Regions from separate parts of the Streptomyces sp. NPDC104381 genome, predicted to be linked through region 2. Evidence: predicted binding sites of a transcription regulator. Region 2 holds the regulator's gene; each other region holds the start of a gene.

Region 1 (5,319 bases), on a different contig from region 2:
TCACCGTGCAGGTCGGAGGAGAGCACCGCCTGGCGGTAGGTGTCCTTGCCCGTCGTGGTGAACAGCTCGGCCGCCGCCCAGTAGAACTCGTCCGAGACGTCGTTGTCGCTGTACGCGCCGCCGCCGGTGCCGTCGGCCGGGTCGGCGAGGACGTCCGGGTGCTGCTTCGCCGCGGCCCACGCGGTCTCGGCGGCCGTCAGGCAGCGGTCCGCGAAGTCCTGGTCGAAGGGGGCGTAGAGCCGGGCGCACTGGGCGGCGGTGGCCGCGAGATTCAGCGTGGCCGCCGTCGACGGCGGGTGCAGCTCACGCTGCTGGGGGTCGAGGTGCGGCTTCATCGGAAGCCCGGTCCACGCGGCGTCGTGCATCTTGTGGTGCACCATCCCCGCCAGCGGTTCACCGGCCGGGACCTGCATCTTGATCAGGAAGTCCATCTCCCAGCGCGCCTCGTCCAGGATGTCCGGCACCCCGTTGTCCCGCTCGGGCACCCGCAGTTCACCGTCACCGAGCTCCGCCGACTCGGCGTCCGGCGCGGTCAGGGTGCGCTCGTACGTGGACATCAGCTGGGCCACCGAGATGCCGCCGTTGACCACGTACTTCCCGTGGTCGCCCGCGTCGTACCAGCCGCCCGACACATCCAGCCGGTAGTCGCAGACACCCGGCTGGCACGGGACGTCCGTGTCGCCCTTGTTGGGCGCGACACCGATGTGACCGGCCGGGCGCGCGTACTCCTCGCCGACGAGGTCCGCGTCGATCTCGATGCCGCTGCGGTTGTGGTAGAAGTACGCCAGCGCGTCGGAGCGGAGCCCGTCGTACAGGTCGTCGCCGATCGCGAACGGCTCGCTCACCTCGCCGTCGACCTCCACGGTGTATCCGTCGCCCACCGTGGTGAGCTCACCGAAGTCGAAGGTGTGGACCCGCTGGAGCGAACTGGGGTCCTCGCCCTGCGGGACGGTCCTGCCGGTCGCGGCCGTCGTGCCGTCCCCGGCCTTCACCGTCCAGGTCAGCGGCTCATCGGCATCGGTGACCACGGTGCCGCCCTTGGGGCCGTGGGGCAGATACCCGACCTGGTTGACGCGTACGGGCGACCCGGTGTCCGGTACGTACACGGGCGGCTCGGCACCGCCGCGCAGCGACACGTCGTCCAGACAGAAGGCCGTCGCCTTCTCACCGCCGCCGATCTGCAACTGCACCGACGCGGCCGGCAGATCCACCGAGGCGGTGAAGGTGCGGGTCACCTGTGTGGCCTCCGCGCCCACGGGGTCCGCGGAGGAGAGCACCGTCGTGTACGGCTCCGCCGCCTCCTGGACCCGGGTCTGGACGGTCAGCGGCACGGTCGAACTGGCCGCGTACGACAGCTCGTAGGTCTCGCCCGCCACGATCGGGACGTCGTTCTGGCCGACGATGACGTCCCAGGCGTTGGACGTGCCGGCGGGCACCTCCGTGCACAGCCGGCCGTCCGACACGGCCGCCGTGGCGTTCGGCGTCCACCACCACGAGGCGGTACCGGCCGCGAAATCGCCATTGGTGATCTGCTCGGGCCCGGGTTCGGCACCGTCGGCCAGAGCCGTGCCGGGCGACGCCAGGGCCGCCGCGAACAGTAACGCGACGGCTGACGTCCCGAACGCGCGCCGCCCGTGACGGGGACGGCGGCGCGTGGGCCGTGCGGAGAGTGGTGAGGCATGCACCGGGAGGGCCTTTCGTCGACAGCGGCGGAGGACGGGCACCCCCACATGGGAGCGCTCCCATGCAGTGTGCGGGTGGAACGCGCGAACCGCCAGGGGCATGACAGAACTTCAGCTTCAGGGGCGCGGGAGGCCGGGGTTGCCGGGAGGATCGCCTTGCGTCCGGGTCCTGACGCGCACGCACGACGACGCCGGCCCCCGGGAACGGATCCCGGGGGCCGGCGTCGCACGGATACTGCGGGTACTGCGGGTACTGCCTGGAGCTTCCGATCCGAGGATCAGAAGTCCATGTCACCGCCCGGCATGCCGCCCGGAGCGGCCGCGGCGGCCTTCTCCGGCTTGTCGGCGATGACGGCCTCGGTGGTGAGGAAGAGCGCGGCGATGGACGCGGCGTTCTGCAGGGCGGAGCGCGTGACCTTCGCCGGGTCGATGATGCCCTCGGCGATCATGTCGACGTACTCGCCGGACGCGGCGTTGAGGCCGTGACCGATCGGCAGGTTGCGCACCTTCTCGACGATGACGCCACCCTCGAGACCACCGTTGACGGCGATCTGCTTGAGCGGGGCCTCCAGCGCGAGCTTCACGGCGTTGGCGCCCGTGGCCTCGTCACCGGTCAGGTCGAGCTTCTCGAAGACGGCCGAGGCCTGGAGCAGAGCCACGCCACCACCGGCGACGATGCCCTCCTCGACGGCGGCCTTGGCGTTGCGCACCGCGTCCTCGATGCGGTGCTTGCGCTCCTTGAGCTCCACCTCGGTGGCGGCGCCGGCCTTGATGACGGCCACGCCGCCGGCCAGCTTCGCGAGGCGCTCCTGGAGCTTCTCGCGGTCGTAGTCCGAGTCGGAGTTCTCGATCTCGGCGCGGATCTGCTTGACGCGGCCCTGAACCTGGTCGCTGTCGCCGCCACCGTCGACGATGGTCGTCTCGTCCTTGGTGATGACGACCTTGCGGGCGGTGCCGAGCAGGTCGAGACCGGCGTTCTCCAGCTTGAGGCCGACCTCCTCGGAGATGACGGTGCCACCGGTGAGGATGGCGATGTCGCCGAGCATGGCCTTGCGGCGGTCACCGAAGCCCGGGGCCTTGACGGCGACGGACTTGAAGGTGCCACGGATCTTGTTGACGACCAGCGTCGACAGCGCCTCGCCCTCGACGTCCTCCGCGATGATCAGCAGGGGCTTGCCCGACTGCATGACCTTCTCCAGCAGCGGAAGGAGGTCCTTCACGTTGCTGATCTTGGAGTTGACGATCAGGATGTACGGGTCGTCGAACGACGCCTCCATACGCTCCATGTCGGTGGCGAAGTACGCCGAGATGTAGCCCTTGTCGAAGCGCATACCCTCGGTGAGCTCCAGCTCCAGACCGAAGGTCTGGGACTCCTCGACGGTGATGACGCCTTCCTTGCCGACCTTGTCCATCGCCTCGGCGATCTTGGCGCCGATCTCGGTGTCGGCAGCGGAGATGGAGGCCGTCGAAGCGATCTGCTCCTTGGTCTCCACGTCCTTGGCCTGCTCCAGCAGAGCGGCGGAGACGGCCTCGACGGCCTTCTCGATGCCACGCTTCAGAGCCATCGGGTTGGCGCCCGCGGCGACGTTGCGCAGGCCCTCGCGGACGAGCGCCTGGGCGAGAACGGTGGCGGTGGTCGTACCGTCGCCGGCGACGTCGTCCGTCTTCTTGGCGACCTCCTTGACCAGCTCCGCACCGATCTTCTCGTACGGGTCCTCGAGCTCGATCTCCTTGGCGATGGAAACACCATCGTTGGTGATCGTGGGCGCGCCCCACTTCTTCTCGAGGACGACGTTACGGCCCTTGGGGCCGAGGGTGACCTTGACGGCGTCGGCGAGCTGGTTCATCCCGCGCTCGAGACCGCGCCGTGCCTCCTCGTCGAACGCGATGATCTTGGCCATGTGAAGTGGTCCTCCCGGACGAATGGGGTCTCCCCTGCTCGAACGCAGTTGAGAGCTTGGGGAAGGATTTCTCCGGACCGAGAGGCGCCCGCGACGGACGGCCAGCGTGCGCGGTGGCTCCTTGCTCCACCGTGCCTGCGGGCCTCACCGGCCCGGTCCACGTTCTGTCACTCTCACCTGGAGAGTGCTAACGCCAATGATTAGCACTCGACCCCTGCGAGTGCAAGCGTCGCCCTCGGGATGTGGACAACCTCGGGGGTACGCGGACGCGCGTGAGGCCCGTACCCCGGTCCGGGGTGCGGGCCTCACGTGCGTGAGTGGTGTCGTCGGACGACCGCGCCGAGCTCAGCCGACGGCGAGCTTGACCATGTCGGCCTGGGGCCCCTTCTGGCCCTGCGAGATCTCGAATTCAACTCGCTGACCCTCTTCGAGGGTGCGGTACCCGTCCATCTGGATCGCGCTGTAGTGGACGAAAACATCCGCACCACCGTCGACCGCGATGAAGCCGTACCCCTTCTCCGCGTTGAACCACTTGACGGTGCCCTGAGCCATGCCTAACTCCCCTATTACTGGCCCTTGCACGAGCACCGCACTTCGCGGGCCCGGGTCAGAACTCACCCTCCGACAGGAGAGGGTGGCGTGCGCCGGAACGCGTCGACCGCGGCTGAATGTATCTGCCCAACTGCCCTCTGCAACAGGTCAATCGGACGAGAATTCTGGGCACAGGTGATCGCACGCATGGGGAGAATTCAATGGATTCCAGGGCAAGTCGGGCCTGACAAAGGCCACTTATGCCTCAAGAGGCTCACGTACTTTGGCTGCTTCTTGTCGCGGCCGGGCGCATTCTCATATGCGGGGGGCACGGGCAGCTGCGGGGACTTCCCCAACTGTACCGTGCTCAACCATGCAGAATGGCCCCCTCCGCTTCTCTCGCGGAGGGGGCCACGGTGCTCACGCTGCGCAATGCGCGGGATCAGCCTCCGGCGACCGCCGGGATGATCGAGACGCCGGCGCCGTCCGGGGTGACCGCGTCCAGACCGCCCTCGAAGCGCACGTCGTCGTCGTTGACGTACACGTTGACGAAGCGGCGCAGCTTGCCCTGGTCGTCCAGGACGCGGGCGCCGATGCCCGGGTGGTTCTGCTCCAGGGAGGCGATGACCTCGGAGAGGGTCGCGCCCTCCGCCGGGACCTCGGCCTGGCCGCCCGTGTAGGTGCGGAGGATGGTGGGGATACGGACCTTGACGCTCATGTGGGTGCCTTCCTTCGGTCTCGGGTGGTCAGTTGGCGGCGGCGAGGCCCGCGTCGCGGAACGCGTCCAGGCTGGGCCGGATCGTCGCCGACAGGCCGGTCGTGGGGGCGACCGCGTCGAGCGTCTTCAGTCCGTCGCCGGTGTTCAGGACGACGGTGGTGAGGGACGGGTCCAGCAGACCGGAGTCGATCAGCTTCTTCGTCACGCCGACCGTCACCCCGCCCGCGGTCTCCGCGAAGATGCCCTCGGTGCGGGCCAGCAGCTTGATCGCGTCGACGACCTGCTCGTCGTTCACGTCCTCCACGGCGCCGCCGGTGCGCCGGGCGATGTCCAGGACGTACGGGCCGTCGGCCGGGTTGCCGATCGCCAGGGACTTCGCGATGGTGTTCGGCTTCTGCGGGCGCACCACGTCGTGGCCGGCCTTGAAGGCCGTGGAGACCGGGGAGCAGCCCTCGGCCTGGGCACCGAAGATCTTGTACGGCTTGTC
Region 2 (5,319 bases):
GCGCCGCGTCGTACGGGGTGGCGCCCTCGCCGTCGAGCAGCTTCACCGGGACCCGGCGCAGCCGGTTCGCCCGGTGGACCTGGTGGACGATCTGCTCGACCCGGTCGTCGATCTCCGGGCCCGCCGAGGCGTCCTCCGCCTGCGCCACCACCAGGGGCATCACCGGGCGGTTGACCCGGTACTGGTCGATCAGCTCCTGCATGAGGTGGAAGACAGCGGAGGCCGCCTCGTTCTTGGCACTGTCCCGCCATACTTCGCGCGTCATCCGCCCCCGTGCCTTCCGCTGCGACCGGCCCTGCCGTCATCCCTCAATAACGGATGGTGCCGGTGCGCCGCAGGCGTTCAGGGGGATCGGTACCGGATCCTCCTCAACCGCCGGGGGACATCAGGCGGGAAGAGTGACGAAGTCGATCAATTCCTCTACCCGGCCCAGGAGTTGCGGCTCCAGGTCCTTGTACGAGCCGACCTTGGACAGGATGTGCTGCCAGGCGGCGCCGGTGTTCTCCGGCCAGCCGAGCGCCCGGCACACCCCCGTCTTCCAGTCCTGGCCGCGCGGCACCACCGGCCACCCCGGGATGCCTACGGAGGACGGCTTCACGGCCTCCCACACGTCGATGTACGGGTGCCCCACCACCAGCACGTGCGCGTCGGTGACCTGGGCGGCGATCCGGGACTCCTTGGAACCGGGCACCAGGTGGTCGACCAGGACACCGAGCCGGGCGTCCGGGCCGGGCGCGAACTCCCGCACGATCGCCGGGAGGTCGTCGACGCCCTCCAGGTACTCCACCACCACGCCCTCGATGCGCAGGTCGTCGCCCCAGACCCGCTCGACGAGCTCGGCGTCGTGCCGGCCCTCCACATAGATCCGCCCCGCCCGCGCGACCCGGGCCCGCGCCCCGGGGACCGCCACCGAGCCGGAGGCCGTGCGCGAGGGCCGGGCGGGGCCGCCGGCCGACGGGCGCACCAGCGTGACCACCCTGCCCTCCAGCAGGAAGCCGCGCGGCTCCATCGGGAACACCCGGTGCTTGCCGAAGCGGTCCTCCAGCGTGACCGTGGGCCCCTGGGCCGTCTTCTCGCACCGGATCACCGCCCCGCAGAAACCGGTGACGGCCTCCTCGACGACCAGATCGGGCTCGGCGGGCACCTCGGGGGCGGGGGCGGACTTCTTCCACGGCGGGGTCAGATCCGGCTGGTAGCTGCGCATGGCACGACGATAAACGGCGCCCCCGCCACGGGGGCGCCCCCTTCACGACACGCCGTGCCGGGCGGCCAGCCGATCGCGCTGCGCCCGTACGAAGGCGGCGTCCACCACCGCCCCGTGCCCCGGCACGTAGAGCGCGTCCTCGCCGCCGAGCTCCAGCAGCCGGTCCAGCGCCGCAGGCCAGTGCGAGGGGACCGCGTCCGGGCCCGCCTGCGGTTCGCCGGACTCCTCGACGAGGTCGCCGCAGAGCACCACGACGGGGGAGCCCGGCACCAGCACCGCGAGGTCGTGGCCGCTGTGGCCGGGCCCCACGTTGGCCAGCAGCACCTGGAGGCCGCCGCCGAGATCGAGCGTCCACTCGCCGCTGACCTGGTGCCGCGGGGCCACCAGGGCGTCCGTGGAGGCCGTGGCGTCCGCCTCGCTCATCCCGTGCCGCAGCGCGTCGGCGCGCAGCTCCGCGGCGCCCTGCCCCAGGAGCTCCGCCGTGCCCACCGCCCCGTAGACCTCCGCCCCGGAGAAGGCGGCGGTGCCCAGCACATGGTCGAAGTGCGGGTGGCTCAGTGCGATATGCGTCACCCTCCGGCCCAGCAGCGCCTCCGCCTGGGTGCGCAGCTCGACGCCCTCCCGCAGCGTCGCACCGGTGTCGTAGAGGAGCACACCGTCCGTCCCGGCGACCAGCGCGGCGGTCGCGTCCCAGACGGGAAGGCGTCGCCGCCCCGTACCGTTGCCCAACCGCTCCCAGCCGAACTCTTCCCAAGAGGCGTCCATACGACGACGCTATCGGCAACGACCTGCGAGGTCCCACGACGGCATGGCCGGTCGCCCTTGCCCCGGGCCCACCCCGCCCCCGTACACTGACCGGGGGGATTGCTGGCACTCGAACGCACAGAGTGCCAGGCAGACGCCGAAGAACCACAGCTGGAGGTGTGCGCGGTGCTCAGCGAACGCAGACTCGAAGTGCTGCGCGCCATCGTCCAGGACTATGTCGGCACCGAGGAGCCCGTCGGCTCCAAGGCGCTCACGGAGCGGCACAGCCTCGGGGTCTCCCCGGCGACCGTGCGCAACGACATGGCGGTGCTGGAGGACGAGGGCTTCATCGCCCAGCCGCACACGAGTGCGGGGCGCATTCCGACGGACAAGGGCTACCGTCTCTTCGTCGACAAGCTGGCGGGCGTCAAGCCCCTGTCGTCGCCGGAGCGCCGGGCCATCCAGAATTTCCTCGACGGCGCGGTCGACCTCGACGACGTCGTGGGCCGCACGGTCCGGCTGCTCGCGCAGCTGACCAGGCAGGTCGCCGTCGTGCAGTACCCCTCGCTGACCCGATCGACGGTCCGGCACGTGGAGCTGCTGTCGCTGGCTCCGGCCCGGCTGATGCTCGTCCTGATCACGGACACGGGCCGCGTGGAGCAGCGTATGATCGACTGTCCCGCACCGTTCGGTGACACGTCCCTCGCGGATCTCCGGGCCCGGCTCAACAGCCGGGTCGTCGGACGACGCTTCGCGGACGTCCCGCGGCTGGTGCAGGACCTGCCGGAGTCCTTCGAGACCGAGGACCGGGGAACCGTGTCGACGGTCCTCTCCGTCCTCCTGGAGACTCTGGTCGAAGAGACGGAGGAGCGGCTGATCATCGGCGGCACCTCCAACCTCACCCGCTTCGGGCACGACTTCCCTGTGATGATCCGGCCGGTGCTGGAGGCATTGGAGGAGCAGGTCGTGCTGCTGAAGCTGCTCGGTGAGGCGACGGACTCAGGCATGACCGTACGGATCGGGCACGAGAACGCCCACGAGGGCCTCAACTCCACGTCCGTCGTCGCGGTCGGCTACGGTTCGGGCGACGAGGCAGTCGCCAAACTCGGCGTGGTCGGACCGACCCGCATGGACTACCCCGGAACGATGGGAGCGGTACGCGCAGTGGCACGTTACGTCGGACAGATCCTGGCGGAGTCGTAAGTGGCCACGGACTACTACGCCGTACTCGGCGTGCGCCGCGACGCATCTCAGGACGAGATCAAGAAGGCATTCCGTCGGCTCGCCCGCGAGCTGCACCCGGATGTCAACCCGGATCCGAAGACCCAGGAGCGGTTCAAGGAGATCAACGCCGCCTACGAGGTGTTGTCGGACCCGCAGAAGAAGCAGGTCTACGACCTCGGCGGCGACCCGCTGTCCCAGTCGGGCGGCGGCGGTGGCGCGGGAGGCTTCGGAGCCGGCGGCTTCGGCAACTTCAGCGACATCATGGACGCGTTCTTCGGGACGGCGTCGCAGCGCGGACCCCGATCGCGCACCCGGCGCGGCCAGGACGCGATGATCCGGCTGGAGATCGACCTCGCCGAGGCGGCCTTCGGCACGACCAAGGACATCCAGGTCGACACGGCGGTCGTCTGCACGACCTGCAGTGGCGAGGGCGCCGCACCCGGCACCTCCGCGCAGACCTGTGACATGTGCCGCGGCCGCGGTGAGGTCTCCCAGGTCACCCGGTCCTTCCTCGGCCAGGTCATGACCTCGCGGCCCTGCCCGCAGTGCCAGGGCTTCGGTACGGTCGTGCCGACCCCGTGCCCCGAGTGCGCCGGTGACGGCCGCATCCGCTCGCGGCGCACCCTCACCGTGAAGATCCCCGCCGGTGTCGACAACGGCACCCGGATCCAGCTCGCGGGCGAGGGCGAGGTCGGCCCCGGCGGCGGCCCCGCCGGAGACCTGTACGTCGAGATCCACGAGCTCCCGCACGCCGTGTTCCAGCGGCGCGGCGACGATCTGCACTGCACGGTCACCATCCCGATGACGGCCGCGGCGCTCGGCACCCAGGTGCCGCTGGAGACGCTCGACGGCCTGGAGGAGATCGACATCAGGCCGGGCACCCAGTCGGGCCAGTCGGTCCCGCTGCACGGGCGCGGCATCACGCACCTGCGCGGCGGCGGCCGCGGCGACCTGATCGTGCACGTCGAGGTCACCACCCCGACGAAGCTGGACCCCGAGCAGGAGCGCCTCCTGCGGGAGCTGTCCAAGCTGCGCGGCGAGGAGCGGCCCACGGGGCAGTTCCAGCCGGGACAGCAGGGGCTCTTCTCCCGTCTGAAGGACGCCTTCAACGGCCGCTGAAACCCCGGCCGCCGCACCCTGTCACCGCACCGACCGCCGGTTCCGTACCGGCGGGCGGTGCCGTGTGCGCGGGGGCCCGTCCGCCGTGCGAAAGGGCTGATTCGGCACGATCCCCGGGACGTGGCACGATGCGGTCATGTCCTTGGCGCTGACCGGTCTCTGCCGCTACCCGATCGTGCAGGCCCCGATGGCGGGCGGTGCCTCCCGGCCGGAGCTGGCCGCCGCCGTCACGGAGGCCGGAGGGCTCGGCTTCCTCGCCGCCGGCTACAAGACGGCCGACGGGATGTACAACGAGATCGAGCAGCTGCGGAGGCTGACCGGCGGCCCCTTCGGCGTCAACCTCTTCATGCCGCAGCCGCAGGTCGCCGACCCCGGCGCCGTCGAGATCTACCGCCACCAGCTCGCCGGTGAGGCCACCTGGTACGAGACCCCGCTCGGCGACCCCGACTCCAGCGGGGACGACGGCTACGAGGCGAAGGTCGCGATCCTGCTGGAGGACCCGGTCCCCCTGGTCTCCTTCACCTTCGGCTGCCCCACCCGCGAGGTGCTCGCCGCGTTCGCCGCGGCCGGCACCGCCACCGTCGTCACGGTCACCTCGCCCCAGGAGGCGCGGAACGCCCGGTGGGCGGGCGCCGACGCGCTCTGCGTCCAGGGCACCGAGGCGGGCGGCCACCAGTCCACGCACCGCGACGACCCGCAGGGCGGCCTCGCCGCCACCGGGCTGCTGCCGCTGATCACCGAGGTCCGCGAGTCCGTCCAGCTGCCGGTCATCGCCGCCGGCGGGCTGATGCGCGGCTCCCAGATCACCGCCGTCCTGGCCGCCGGGGCCGACGCCGCCCAGCTCGGTACGGCGTTCCTGCCGTGCCCGGAGTCCGGGGCGCACCCGCTGCACAAACAGGCCCTGACCAACCCGCTGTTCGTGACCACGGCCCTGACCCGCGCCTTCTCCGGCCGCCCCGCGCGAGGCCTGGTCAACCGCTTCGTACGGGAGCACGGCCCGTACGCCCCCGCCGCCTACCCGCAGGTGC
Region 3 (5,319 bases), on a different contig from region 2:
CGGTGAGGAGAGCATGTGCGGCTGGCTGAAGGACCGGTACGGCCTGTCCTGGCAGATCGTCCCCCGCGCGCTGCCCGAGCTGCTCGGCGACCCCGACCGGGCCAGGGCCGACCGTGTGATGAAGGCGAGGATGGGGATGCGGAAGCTGGACGTCCAGACCCTGCGGGACGCCTAGGGCGCGCCCCAGGCCGTGCGCGGGCGGGGGATCGGGCGCACCCTGGAAACAGGAGTCCCGGGAGGTGACCGACATGATGGAGACCACCGTCGGCTGGCACATCGAGCTGGAGTTCGAGGAGGACACCCACCGGACCCGCGCGGCCGCGATGGTGCGGCTGAGCGACGGGACCGAGGTGCGGGCCCACGGATACGCCAGCCGCCATCCCGCCGACGCGGAGCAGCCGAGGGTCGGCGAGGAGATCGCCGGAGCCCGCGCGCTCAACGAGCTGGCCATGAAGCTGCTCACCAAGGCGCACGACGAGATCGACGAGGCGTCCGGCCGTACGTCGTACCCGCTGACCTGACCCCCTGACCGGCGGCTGGTCAGGCCGTCGGCCCGACGGCTGGGGCCGATCCACCGTAGGGCGGCGCGGCGCGGACTCGGTAACCTCTGGGCCATGACCGGCCGTTCACCGCTTCCGCCGCCGCCTCCGCCGGCGGACATACGCTCCTGGCCCGACCGCGACGCCCTGCTGAGGGACCGGGCGGTGGTCCTCACCGAGCTGGTGAGGATGTTCATCGGGCCCGGGCGTCTCGCGCTGCTCTGGACCTGGGCGGGGGTCGCCGCGCTCGGCTGGTCCCTGATGGGATCGGCGTTCCTGATGTTCGAGGACGCCTACGACCCCCTCGGTGTGATTCCCGGGGTCATCTGCCTGGCCGTCGGCGCCGCCGTCATGGTCCCCGCGGCCGTCCTCGTCGCCGTGGGCGTGGCCAGGGACCTGCGGATCCACCGGTTGCTCATGGAGTGGGGCGGGCTGGACCGCGACCCGGAGGGTGACATGGCCCTGCGCCGGCCGCGGGCGAGCCTGGTGTGGCTGCTGATGTCGTTCGCGCTCTGCGCGACGGGCCTCTTCGCCTGCCTGGCCGTCCCGGCGAACGCCAGGGCGGGCGTGGAGACGTACGGGCTGGTGGCCTGGCTGATGGGGCTCGGGTTCCTCGCCTGGCTGACGGGGCTGGCCGGTCTCGTCAAGGCGTTCGCCCACCGCCGCTGGGTGCTGCGGGTGCTGGCCGGGGTGGAGCCGGACCCGCTGATCAGGGCCGGCGGCTGATCCGCTGTTCGCGGCCGGTGGTTGATCAGGCCCGCTTCACCGGCTGCCCGATCAGCATCGTCGGGGCCCCGGCCACCCGGGTCAGGAAGACGGTGGCCGCGTGCGGGCCCTGGAGCTTCATCTTCCGGCGCAGCTCCTCCGGTTCGACCGCCGAGCCGCGCTTCTTGACGGTCAGGACACCCACCTGACGCTCCCTCAGCAGGGTCTTCAGCTTCTTCATGTTGAACGGCAGCTGATCGGTGATCTCGTACGCGGCCGTGGCGTCGGACGCGTACGGCGTGTCGCTCGTGACGTACGCGATCGTCTCGTCGATCAGCCTGCCCTCGCACCGCTCCACGATCTCGGCCACCAGATGGGCGCGGATCACGGCGCCGTCCGGCTCGTACAGATACCGGCCGACGGGGCCGACCGGCGGGGCGGGCAGCGGGCCCTCGGAGGCGAGGGTGGTGCGGGACGGGAGCAGCGTGGCCCGGAACGTGCCGGGGGCGAAGCCCTCGCCGAACCAGAGCACGGCCTCCTTCACATCGCCGCCGTCCGAGATCCACTCGGCCTCGGCCGCCGGCTCGATGGCCTCGTGCGGGACGCCGGGAGCGATCTTCAGTGCGGCGCGGGGGGCCTTGAGGGCGGCCCCGGTCGCCCAGGAGAGCGGCGGCGAGTATGCCTCGGGGTCGAAGATCCTGCCCCGCCCGCCGCGCCGCGCCGGGTCGACGAAGACCGCGTCGTACGGGGAGGTGTCGACCTCCGTGACGTCGGCGCACCGCACCTCCACCAGGTCCGTGAGACCGAGCGCGTCGGCGTTGGCGCGGGCGACCTCGGCGGTGAGCGGGTCGCGGTCCACGGCGAGGACTCGGATCCCGGCGCGGGCCAGGGCGATCGCGTCGCCGCCGATGCCGCAGCAGAGATCGGCGACGCTCCTCACCCCCTGCCCCGCGAACCGCTCGGCCCGGTAGCGCGCGACCGAGGTCCGGGTCGCCTGCTCCACGCCGTCGGGGGTGAAGAACATGCGGTACGCGTCCGCCGCCCCGAACTTCGCCACCGCGCGCTGCCGCAGCCGCGCCTGGCCGAGCGCCGCGGACACCAAGGCCGCGGGGTGCGTGCGGCGCAGCCGAGTCGCGGTCGCCAGCTCCCGGGCGGGGTCGTGGTCGCGCAGTTCGTCCAGGAGTGCCGCGCCCTCGGGGGTGCGCAGGGCTGCGAAGGCGGCGAGCGGATCGGCCTGGTCGGCAGGGGGGAGGGCGTTCACCTGTCCATTGTGAGCCAGCCGGGGGACCTGGCGGGCCGCCCGGAGGTGTCGCCGGAGGCAGCCGCCGACCCGGTGGCAGGATGCGGCGCCATGCAGCTAGTACGACAAAACGACAAAACTGTCACGAAGCGTCACAGACCGTTCTGCCTGGTCCTGGCCGCCCTGCTGGTCGGTGCCGCCGCCTCCGGGTGCGCCGGCGGCGCGGACGAGGGGGCCGGCCGGGGGAACGGGCCGGCCGCCGGGCAGCCGGGGGCGGAGGCCGCGCAGGCGGGCCCCGCCGCGGCCGAGGCGAAGGCGAGGGCCAAGGCCGAGCAGCTGAAGCGGCAGGTGGCCGCCCGCGTCGCCGTCGCGAAGAAGTGGGGCCTGGCGAAGGTCCCGCTGGCCGCCCCCGCGCCACCCGCCGAGAAGCCGCACATCACCACCCGCAAGGGCTTCGAGGTGGAGGGCGGGGAGAAGCTGCCGCCGGTCTTCACCACCGTGCCGACCAAGGAGCGGATCGTCTTCCTGACGATGGACGACGGCGCCGAGAAGGACCCCGAACTGCTGCGGATGATGTCGGAGCTGAACATCCCGTACAGCGCCTTCCTCAGCGACTACGAGGTCAGCGACGACTACGGCTACTTCAAGGACATGCAGGCCCGGGGCGTCACCCTCAACAACCACACGCTCAACCACCGCTACCTCCCCGGGCTCTCCGAGGAGGACCAGCGCCGGGAGATCTGCGGCTCGCAGGACAAGATCGAGAAGTTCCTGGGGAAGCGGCCCACCCTCTTCCGCCCGCCGTACGGCAACTACAACGGCGACACCCTGCGCATCGCCAAGTCCTGCGGCATCAAGGCCGTACCCCTGTGGGCCGCCGAGGCGTTCCCCGACCACATGGAGTGGCGCGAGTGGGACCAGGACCTGCACCCCGGCGACATCATCCTCACCCACTTCCGGGGCCGTGAGGACTGGGACGGCTCCATGGCCGACATGATCCGCAACGTCATGAAGACGGTCACCGCCAAGGGGTACGCCGTGGCCAGGCTGGAGGACTACGTCTGACGGGCCGTCGCCCGCGGAACCCCATGGAGATCTCCCGCGTTGTCCGGGCGTGCGCCGGTCCGCCGCCCGGGCGCACGCGGCCCCGCGACGCCACGCGAGGGTGGTGAATTGGCACTCCGCTTGACCGAGTGCTAATCGCGGTCATAGTCTCAGTGCTGGCACTCCCCGAGGGAGAGTGCCAGCACAACCGCGCGACAGGGCAGGTCCGGCACCCGCGACGACGGATCGACCTCGTAGCCATCCCACAGACTGTTAAACCCCGTGAGATCTCCGAAGGGGGAGACCGGATCGTGTCGACCACCAGCTCCAAGGTTGCGATCAAGCCGCTCGAGGACCGCATTGTGGTCCAGCCGCTCGACGCCGAGCAGACCACGGCTTCCGGCCTGGTCATTCCGGACACCGCCAAGGAGAAGCCCCAGGAGGGCGTCGTCCTGGCCGTGGGCCCGGGCCGCTTCGAGAACGGCGAGCGCCTTCCGCTCGACGTCAAGACCGGCGATGTCGTTCTGTACAGCAAGTACGGCGGCACCGAGGTGAAGTACAACGGCGAGGAGTACCTCGTCCTCTCGGCGCGCGACGTTCTCGCGATCGTCGAGAAGTAATTCACCCACGTTTGCTTCTGTTCTGCGCCCCTGGCCCCCTGCGAAATAACTAGCCGGGCGGCAAGGGGCGCAGTTCGTTTGAGAGGACAGCTCAGCCCATGGCGAAGATTCTGAAGTTCGACGAGGACGCCCGTCGCGCCCTTGAGCGCGGCGTCAACAAGCTTGCCGACACGGTGAAGGTGACGATCGGTCCGAAGGGCCGCAACGTCGTCATCGACAAGAAGTTCGGCGCCCCCACCATCACCAACGACGGTGTCACCATCGCGCGCGAGGTCGAGCTCGACGACCCGTACGAGAACCTCGGTGCCCAGCTGGTGAAGGAGGTGGCGACCAAGACCAACGACGTAGCGGGTGACGGCACCACCACCGCCACCGTGCTCGCCCAGGCCCTCGTCCGCGAAGGTCTGCGCAACGTCGCCGCGGGCGCGTCCCCGGCCGCCCTGAAGAAGGGCATCGACGCCGCCGTCAAGGCCGTGTCCGAGGACCTCCTCGCGACCGCCCGCCCGATCGACGACAAGGCCGACATCGCCGCCGTGGCCGCGCTCTCCGCGCAGGACCCGCAGGTCGGCGAGCTCATCGCGGACGCGATGGACAAGGTCGGCAAGGACGGTGTCATCACCGTCGAGGAGTCCAACACCTTCGGTCTGGACCTCGAGTTCACCGAGGGCATGGCCTTCGACAAGGGTTACCTGTCCCCGTACATGGTGACCGACCAGGAGCGTATGGAGGCCGTCCTCGACGACCCGTACATCCTGATCCACCAGGGCAAGATCGGCTCCATCCAGGAGCTGCTCCCGCTCCTGGAGAAGGTCATCCAGGCCGGTGGCTCCAAGCCGCTGCTGATCATCGCCGAGGACGTCGAGGGCGAGGCGCTCTCCACCCTCGTCGTCAACAAGATCCGTGGCACCTTCAACGCCGTCGCGGTGAAGGCCCCGGGCTTCGGTGACCGCCGCAAGGCCATGCTCGGCGACATCGCCACCCTCACCGGTGCGACCGTCATCGCCGAGGAGGTCGGCCTCAAGCTCGACCAGGCCGGTCTGGACGTGCTGGGCACCGCCCGCCGCGTCACCGTCTCCAAGGACGACACGACCATCGTCGACGGCGGCGGCGACTCCGCCGACGTCAAGGGCCGCGTCAACCAGATCAAGGCCGAGATCGAGTCCACGGACTC

Evidence for each region. The regulator HrcA, encoded in region 2, represses chaperone genes, less so after heat shock. The targets are predictions, from matches to a motif close to TTNGCACTCNGNNNNNCNGAGTGCNAA.
Region 1: a site for HrcA is predicted at 3,784-3,810, ahead of groL (chaperonin GroEL). Genes of this name have one in related genera too.
Region 3: a site for HrcA is predicted at 3,658-3,684, ahead of groES (co-chaperone GroES). Genes of this name have one in related genera too.

Annotation. Positions count from the first base shown of each region.
Region 1 is NZ_JBVJNK010000006.1:174,680-179,998, reverse strand. Features, by position in the region: gene ACZ607_RS21890 (glycoside hydrolase family 9 protein) at 1-1,685, opposite strand, end outside; gene groL (chaperonin GroEL) at 1,961-3,583, opposite strand; gene ACZ607_RS21880 (cold-shock protein) at 3,929-4,135, opposite strand; gene ACZ607_RS21875 (MoaD/ThiS family protein) at 4,557-4,832, opposite strand; gene thrC (threonine synthase) at 4,861-5,319, opposite strand, start outside.
Region 2 is NZ_JBVJNK010000001.1:331,258-336,576, forward strand. Features, by position in the region: gene ACZ607_RS01350 (ABC transporter substrate-binding protein) at 1-265, opposite strand, end outside; gene ACZ607_RS01355 (DUF3097 domain-containing protein) at 386-1,204, opposite strand; gene ACZ607_RS01360 (MBL fold metallo-hydrolase) at 1,247-1,969, opposite strand; gene hrcA (heat-inducible transcriptional repressor HrcA) at 2,135-3,151, shown strand; gene dnaJ (molecular chaperone DnaJ) at 3,152-4,291, shown strand; gene ACZ607_RS01375 (nitronate monooxygenase) at 4,428-5,319, shown strand, end outside.
Region 3 is NZ_JBVJNK010000006.1:505,222-510,540, forward strand. Features, by position in the region: gene ACZ607_RS23530 (VOC family protein) at 1-175, shown strand, start outside; gene ACZ607_RS23535 (DUF1876 domain-containing protein) at 249-521, shown strand; gene ACZ607_RS23540 (hypothetical protein) at 615-1,265, shown strand; gene ACZ607_RS23545 (THUMP-like domain-containing protein) at 1,291-2,505, opposite strand; gene ACZ607_RS23550 (polysaccharide deacetylase family protein) at 2,596-3,549, shown strand; gene groES (co-chaperone GroES) at 3,840-4,148, shown strand; gene groL (chaperonin GroEL) at 4,247-5,319, shown strand, end outside.